DNA from 2 places in the Arcticibacter tournemirensis genome. Region 1 is predicted to be linked to the other one. Evidence: riboswitches for the same ligand, from Rfam matches in the RefSeq annotation. Region 1 holds a riboswitch; the other holds the start of a gene.
The links. A riboswitch is a leader RNA that binds a small molecule or an ion and turns the genes downstream of it on or off. The one in region 1 is predicted to bind cobalamin.
Positions count from the first base shown of each region.

Region 2: linked by a shared signal. The riboswitch ahead of BDE36_RS19000 (TonB-dependent receptor) and the one ahead of BDE36_RS13540 (ribonucleoside-diphosphate reductase small subunit) in region 1 are both predicted to bind cobalamin.

Region 1 covers NZ_VFPL01000001.1:3,204,180-3,208,343, forward strand. The annotation lists gene BDE36_RS13530 (TlpA disulfide reductase family protein) at 1-876, shown strand, start outside; gene BDE36_RS13535 (response regulator transcription factor) at 980-1,666, shown strand; cobalamin riboswitch at 1,921-2,059, shown strand; gene BDE36_RS13540 (ribonucleoside-diphosphate reductase small subunit) at 2,177-3,145, shown strand; gene BDE36_RS13545 (ribonucleoside-diphosphate reductase subunit alpha) at 3,343-4,164, shown strand, end outside.
Region 2 covers NZ_VFPL01000001.1:4,573,498-4,577,661, forward strand. The annotation lists gene BDE36_RS18990 (TolB family protein) at 1-1,553, shown strand, start outside; gene BDE36_RS18995 (hypothetical protein) at 1,556-1,834, shown strand; cobalamin riboswitch at 1,876-2,064, shown strand; gene BDE36_RS19000 (TonB-dependent receptor) at 2,155-4,164, shown strand, end outside.

The DNA of each region.
Region 1 (4,164 bases):
GCAAATGACAAAAACTACCTCTTTGTTGCCAGGAATGGTGATGAGCTCGTTTTCGAGGCCGATTACAATAACCCCACAGGTGAATATGTGATAGAAGGTTCAGATGACGCGGAAAAGCTAAAGGAGTTTAACACCATAAGTAATAAGTATGGAAAAATATTTCTTGCCATACGGAATGAGTATGAAAGAAAGGTATCAGGAAATCCGGCAGCAAAAGATTCCATTGAAAGAGCCATAACACCGCGCTTTGAAGAGAATATGAGAAAATTCTCTGATGAATCACTGGCTTTTGCTGAAAAGAACAAAGATAATCTTGCAGGATTTTATGCTATCAGCTCTCTCGACCAAAATAGCTATGAAGAAGAAATGGTTAGGTACGCCGATGATCTGAAAGGCAAATATAAGGGTAACGAAGCCATTCAGGATTTTATCGCTAAGATGGAGCGGTTAAAGCCTTTAGCCAAAGGGCAGAAGGCTCCTGATTTTGAAATGGAATCAACTGATGGGAAACAGGTGAAGCTTTCGGACTTTAAGGGAAAATATGTGCTGCTTGATTTCTGGGCATCGTGGTGCGGCCCCTGTCGCATCGAAAATCCGAACCTTGTAAAACAATACAATGCTTATAGGGATAAAGGCTTTACTATCCTTAGTGTGTCGCTTGATAACGACAGGGCGAGCTGGCTAAAAGCTATAAAAGACGATAAACTTACCTGGACACACGTATCAGAGTTGAAACAATGGAACGGCAAAGTTTCTCAGCAATATTTGGTTGAGGCGATACCAGCATCTTTCCTTTTAGATAAGGAAGGGAAGATCATCGAAAAGAACTTGCGCGGAAACGAACTTGAAGTGTTTTTAAATAAGACGTTGAAATAAACTGAGCTAATTGTTAAGCTATTATGATTGTTAACAATTATTTAATATGAAATTAACTATTTGATATATTTAACAATATACTTTAGCGAAGTAAATAAAGAACATGAGTTCAGCAAAACAAAAGATCCTTATTGTCGATGATGAACCGGATATCCGGGAATTGATTGAGTATAATCTGAAAAAAGAAGGCTACCAGGTGTTTTCTGCATCAAATGGGCAGGAAGGCATTACCGAGGCTAAAAGAGCGCGCCCCGATTTGATCATCCTTGATGTTATGATGCCGAAAATGGATGGGATAGAAGCTTGTCGCATAATGCGTACCATGAATGAGTTTAAAAGTACCTTTATGGTTTTTCTAACCGCCAGAAGTGAAGAGTATTCTGAAATTGCAGGATTTAATGTGGGGGCCGATGACTATATAGCTAAACCTATCAAACCACGGGCCCTTATTAGCCGCATAAATGCAATATTGAGGAGAAATAACCAGACGGAAGATATCATTGAAAATAAGCTTGAGATCTCCGACCTTGTGATAGACCGCGAAACTTACCTGGTATACCAGCAAGGACAAAAGGTGGTACTTGCAAAAAAGGAATTTGAGTTGCTTTATCTGCTTGCGTCAAGGCCTGGAAAAGTATATACCCGCGACGTTATCCTTAAAAACATTTGGGAAGATTCGGTAGTGGTGACCAACAGGACTATTGATGTTCACATCAGGAAACTTCGTGAAAAGCTGGGAGATACTTACGTTTCTACCGTTAAGGGTGTTGGATATAAATTTGACGCTTAAGAATAGCGATTGAGTGCCGGCCTCTAAAAATCACACATGACGAACGTCTTTTAAATTTTATGCTGATATTCATTTTCACAGACCAGACGGATAAACTTATTAACAGCCTTAGGTTTTCATTTACATCACATTTCTGTTGTCAGACAGCTGATTCTTTCAGCTAACAATTAAAACTGCGGGTGGGAGGTTTTAATTGTTAAAAACTTCTCTCCATGTATTTATCTGTTTAAACTTACTTTTGCTTTTGTAAGTTCTTTTTAAAAGACTGTATTGGTTCATTGCTCCGGTGGAGGAATGATTAAATGGGAACCGTGTGAAATTCACGGGCTGACGTGCAACTGTGTAAAGACTGAGGTCTTAAAGCCAGACACCTGCCACTATAGTTTGTCCGAAACTTTCACGAATAAGGTTTTGGCAGGAATCCTTTCTGTTGTTTAACGCCTCCCGGCGTTGCTCTGCGGTCAGCTCTTTGCCTCACCTGTTATTTCATTAAACATTTAAATTATGATTATGCAACAGGATGAATTATTACTAAGGGAGAACAAGGATCGTTTCGTTATCCTTCCCATCAACTATCCCAACATCTGGGAAATGTACAAAAAACATGAAGCGAGTTTCTGGACCGCCGAAGAGATTGATCTTTCGGCAGATATGAAAGACTGGCAGGGGCTTAATGATGGCGAGCGTCATTTTATTTCGCATGTACTCGCATTCTTTGCTGCCAGTGATGGTATTGTGAATGAAAACCTCGCGGTGAATTTCATGAGCGAGGTACAGGTTCCGGAAGCAAGATGTTTTTATGGATTTCAGATTATGATGGAGAATATCCATTCTGAGACTTATGCTCTGCTTATTGACACCTATGTTAAGGATCCTCAGGAAAAGGATCATTTGTTCCATGCTATCGATACAGTTCCCTGCGTGAAAGAAAAAGCCGAATGGGCATTAAAATGGATAGAGAACGGCAGCTTTGCGGAGAGGCTTGTTGCTTTTGCTGCTGTAGAAGGCATCTTTTTTAGTGGCAGCTTCTGTTCAATCTTCTGGCTGAAAAAAAGAGGACTGATGCCCGGACTGACTTTCAGCAATGAGCTAATCTCAAGAGACGAGGGGATGCATTGCGAGTTCGCCTGCCTGCTTTACGGCATGCTAAATAAAAAATTACCTGAATCCAAAGTGAGAGAAATAATTACGGATGCAGTTAGAATAGAAAAAAAGTTTGTAACAGACGCCCTTCCGGTAGACCTCATCGGCATGAATGCAAAGCTTATGGGGCAATATATTGAGTTCGTAGCCGACCGATGGCTTGGAGAGCTGGGTTGTGAGAAAGTTTATAATGCTTCTAACCCTTTCGATTTCATGGAAATGATCTCGCTGCAGGGAAAGACTAACTTTTTTGAAAAACGCGTTGGAGACTATCAAAAAAGTGGCGTAATGGCCGGAAATGAAGGACAGTCGTTTTCGCTTGACGAAGACTTTTAATTTAGTATCAAGTACTTAGTATCAAGTATCAAGATGCTCTTACGCGATTTGTCTTGATATCAGATACCAGCTACGTTACTGCGCCCAGTCTTGATACTTGATACCAGATACTTGATACTAAAACTTGATACTAGATACCAGCTACTTTACTGCGGCTAGTCTTGATACTTGATACTAGCTACTTGATACTAAGAAATATGTTTGTAATAAAAAGAGACGGAAGAACTGAATCCGTAAAATTCGATAAAATAACGGCTCGCATTGAGAAGCTTTGCTATGGATTAAACCACGTGCTTGTTGACCCTGTTGATGTTGCAAAAAAAGTAATAGAAGGTATCTTTGATGGAGTAACCACTTCTGAACTCGACAATCTAGCTGCAGAGACCGCGGCATCTTTAACAACCAGGCACCCCGACTATGCACTGCTGGCATCGCGGATTGCTGTGTCAAACCTTCATAAAAACACCATAAAATCGTTCTCAGAAACGATGAAGAGGCTGTACAACTACACCGACCGTAATACCGGAAAGGCAGCGTCATTGATAGCTGATGATGTATGGGCGATAATTGAATCGAACGCTTCACTGCTGGATAGTACTATTATATACGACCGCGATTTTGGATTCGATTATTTTGGGTTTAAAACGCTTGAGAAATCATATCTGCTTAAGCTGGATGGACGAATTGCCGAACGGCCGCAGCACATGTTTATGCGTGTGGCAGTGGGCATCCATAAAGAAGATATTGAAAGCGCTATAAAGACCTATCATCTGATGAGTGAACGCTGGTTTACTCACGCCACTCCTACATTGTTCAATGCCGGTACGCCAAAACCTCAGATGTCGTCATGCTTTCTTCTGACCATGAAAGACGACAGCATTGAAGGGATATATGATACACTTAAACAAACCGCAAAGATTTCGCAGAGTGCCGGTGGTATTGGTTTAAGTATTCATAATGTAAGAGCAACCGGGTCGTATATAAGTGGTACTAATGGCACCAGCAACGGAATTATACCC
Region 2 (4,164 bases), 1.4 Mb from region 1:
GGGGAAAAGAGATCCGGATTTACAACAGTCCGGAAAACTACATGCTTCAAATGCCGGCCTTCAGTCCCGACGGCAAAACCGTAGTTGTGGTAGCTGTCGCAAAAACCGGCAAGGCCCTTTTCGAACTCAATCTTGAATCGGGTACGTTCTCTCCGCTCTTCCCCTTTCAGCTTCAGGAAATCCTTCGCCCGGTCTATGCCGGCAGACAGATCCTCTTCAAGGCTCATTACAACGGAATCGACAACATTTACCGGTTCAACCCCAATGACAGGCAGATATATCAGCTCACATCAGCCCGATTTGGCGCTTTTAATCCCTCCTACGACACGATCTCCCATAAGTTAATACTGAATACCTTTTCGGGACGCGGATACGATATAGCGGCTTTAAATTACTCCGATACCTCCGGGCAGAATATCAGCACGATAAAAAACACTTTTATCGACTACGCAGCACCCTTATACGACCAGGAAGGCCACAGCAATGTATTCGACAGCATTCAGCATAAAACTTATCCGGTAAAACGATATCACGAGTTGAGCAATTTGTTCTACTTCCACAGTCTTGTGCCGGTTGCGGAAGAAAATCAGTTCTTCGACGACTATAATGTTGGGATCGAAATGCAGTCGGACAATAAACTGAACACGCTGAGTTTCTACTCCCGCTACCAGTACAACAACGCTCTGCGTAAAAGTGAGTACCTCACCGGATTTAACTACAAACGCTACTTCCCTATCTTCAGCATCGATTATATTAACCGTCCCCGGCTGATATACCGCCGCGTGAATCAGGCGGGTAAAACTGTTTTAAGCCCGGTTACCTGGCGCGAGAATGAGATAAAGGCCGAAGTGACCTTTCCTTTTACCCTAAACCGGTTTAACAATAATTATAGTTTTGGATTCAAAACCGGCACAAGCTATACCAACCGGTACGGTATCGAAAACGGCATGCCTTCGCTCTTAAAAACGCTTGAATATCCCATGCATTACCAGTTTTACGCCTCGAGGAACAATCGCCGGAGCTCCCGTGATCTTGCGCCGCGTTGGGGACAGAATATCACGCTCACTTACCGGAACTATCCCTTCGAAAACCGCGTGGAAGGCGAACTATTCACCCTTCGAAGCACCTTTTACTTCCCCGGCCTTGCTTCCAACCACTCTTTTCAGGCTGCTTTCAACTACCAGCACGGTGATGGAAATTATGTAAATACAGTAGATATCCCGAGGGTAAGCGGCTACAGTTACCTTAGCCCGATTGGGAATACACGCAACACGCTTCTTCTGGACTACAGGCTACCTTTGCTTTACCCCGACTGGGAAGCAGGGCCACTTGCATTTATCAAACGCATTAAGGGCGGTGTTTTTGCCGATTTCGAAAATATCGGAAAGGGCGACGCCTTCTCTCCCCGCTCCTACGGCGCTGAACTCAGAGCGGATATGAACCTGCTCCGCTTTTATCTTCCTAATTTTGATGTTGGAGGAAAAGTGATATTTTTAAATGAAAAACCACGCCAAAATCCGATATTCGAATTTATGGCTACTTACAGCTTTTAACCATGAGTGGGAAAACAATTTTCATTATCGTTGCGACTGTTCTCGTGACGATCGTACTGATGAATAATACAGAAGAGATTGACTTCTGGATTTTTGGAATAGCTAAAATCCCGAAACTTGCAATCCTGGGTGCGATGTTTGCCATAGGGTTTGTCCTGGGAGTAATGGCAGCCAGGCCACGCAAGCAGAAAATAATCGTAAACGACCATTCTTCAACAACAGCCGAACCCGACGATTATCAGCCCAAACTAAGCGACGAAGACAGAGACTATATTAGTTGACAAGGGACGATGGAAAGTTGTCAATTGTCAATTTAATATTCTACCTTTGCAATGCTTTTGGTTTCCGGTGTAATAACCGGGATTAAAAGGGAATCCGGTGTAAGTCCGGAACTGTCCCGCAGCTGTAAGCTCCATTAACCAGGTCCACCCTATGTCACTGTATTTGAAAATACGGGAAGACAGGCCCGAGGGGAGTAAGTCAGAAGACCTGCCATAGCACGATAGATTCATAGCTTTCGGGGATTGAAGCTGGAATGAAAATACTCGTCGTATTTCCATTGTTCATTTCCTTCCCCCTGCTTAAATAATTACTCATTAACATGAAATCAGGGCGAGGACTTACTTCTTACAGACTGACGTATATTTTATGTCTGGCGCTTTTTTCAGGAAGCATCGCCTCGCATACAGAAGTCTTTGCTCAAGCCATTACGCCGAACGCCAAAAATCGATTCTCCACAAACGATACACTTAAGGAAGTACAAATAAAGGGGATCAAACCCAGCCTCCGTCATACCTCAATTACCCCTGTTCAAACACTCGCCGGACAGCAGCTTGAAAATCTGAACAGCTTATCCGTTGCAGATGCATTAAGATTCTTCTCGGGAGTACAAATAAAAGATTACGGCGGCATCGGAGGCTTAAAAACGGTCAACATTCGCAGTCTCGGCAGTCAGCATACCGCCGTATTCTATGACGGCATTCAACTCGGCAACGCGCAGGACGGGGAAATAGACCTGGGAAGATTCTCGCTCGACAATATCGAAGAGATCGACCTGTATAATAGTCAGCGGAGCAGCATCTTTCAGCCCGCGAGAGCTTTTGCAGCAGCCAGCAGTATTTACCTGCAGTCCAAAATCCCGGTTTTTAAAAACAACGATCGCGATCACGTGAGGGCCGCTTTCAAAACAGGCTCATTCGGACTGTTTTCACCATCACTGGCCTGGCAGCACAAAATAAGCAATAAGATTTCCAGCACGTTCAGCACAGAATGGCAAAGGACCGACGGCCGGTACAAGTTCAGGTATACCAATTCAGTATACGACACCACTGCCGTCCGTCAGAACGGCGACACCGAAGCTTTGCGATTAGAAGGAGGCTTGCATGGGTCGTTTGCCGACAGCAGCGAATGGTCTGTTAAAATCTTCCAGTATTTTTCAGAAAGAGGACTTCCCCGTGCCATCGTCAGAAATAATTTTGAATCACGCGACAGACAATGGGACCGCAATACTTTTGTCCAGGCATCCTGGACCAGCCGCAGCAACGGGCCATTTCAGCTGATGCTGAACGCGAAATATGCTCACGACTATATGCGGTATCTACAGCCCGGATACGACAATATCGAAGGATCCATGGATAACCGGTACAGACAAAAAGAATTTTATGCCTCAGCTGCCGGCCGGTACAGCTTAAATTCATTGCTGGACATCGCTCTGTCAACAGATCTCCTCGTTAATGACATGAGTTCTAACATGGCTCATTTTTCTTATCCTGCCAGATACACGAGCCTGACAGCGCTGGCATCCGAATTCCACTCCGGGCGTTTCAGAATGCAGGGAAGCCTTCTGGGCACACTGATTAATGAAACAACAGAGCAAAATGCTGCTGCAGGAAATAAAGAGAAGCTAAGTCCCGCTTTTACTGCTTCATGGCAGCCATTTCCGCAAAATACACTCTTGCTGAGAGCTTTTTACAAGGACATCTTCCGGATGCCTACCTTTAACGATCTTTATTATACCTTTTCGGGCAACACCGCCCTTCGGCCTGAGAATACCAAACAATACGATGCTGGCTTCACTATCCTGAAACATCTTAGTTCGCGTTTCTGGCAAAGCATTTCCCTTCAGGCAGACGCTTACTACAATCACGTAAAAGACAAGATCGTTGCTGTACCAGGCGAGAATATCGCTACCTGGATGATGATGAACCTAGGCGAAGTCAATATCAAAGGAGCGGAAGTAAACATGACAACTTCGGCAAAAGCCGGTAAAACCTCGTTAAATGCAACGCTGGCTTACACCTACCAGCAGGCTCTTGACGTAACCAGCGCCTCCGACTTTAACTATCGCCATCAAATCCCTTATACTCCCGAACACTCCGGGTCCTTCATTTTAAATGCCACACGCGAAAACATCTCCTTAAACTACAGTTATATCTATACGGGAGAACGGTACAGTCAGAAGGCTAATATTCCCGACAACTATATGGAACCCTGGTATACACACGACATATCAGCATCGGGAGGCTTCAAAACAAAGAAGATCGTTTATAAGGCCACCGCGGAAGTGAACAATCTTTTTAACCAATATCGTGATGTGATTTTGAACTTCCCG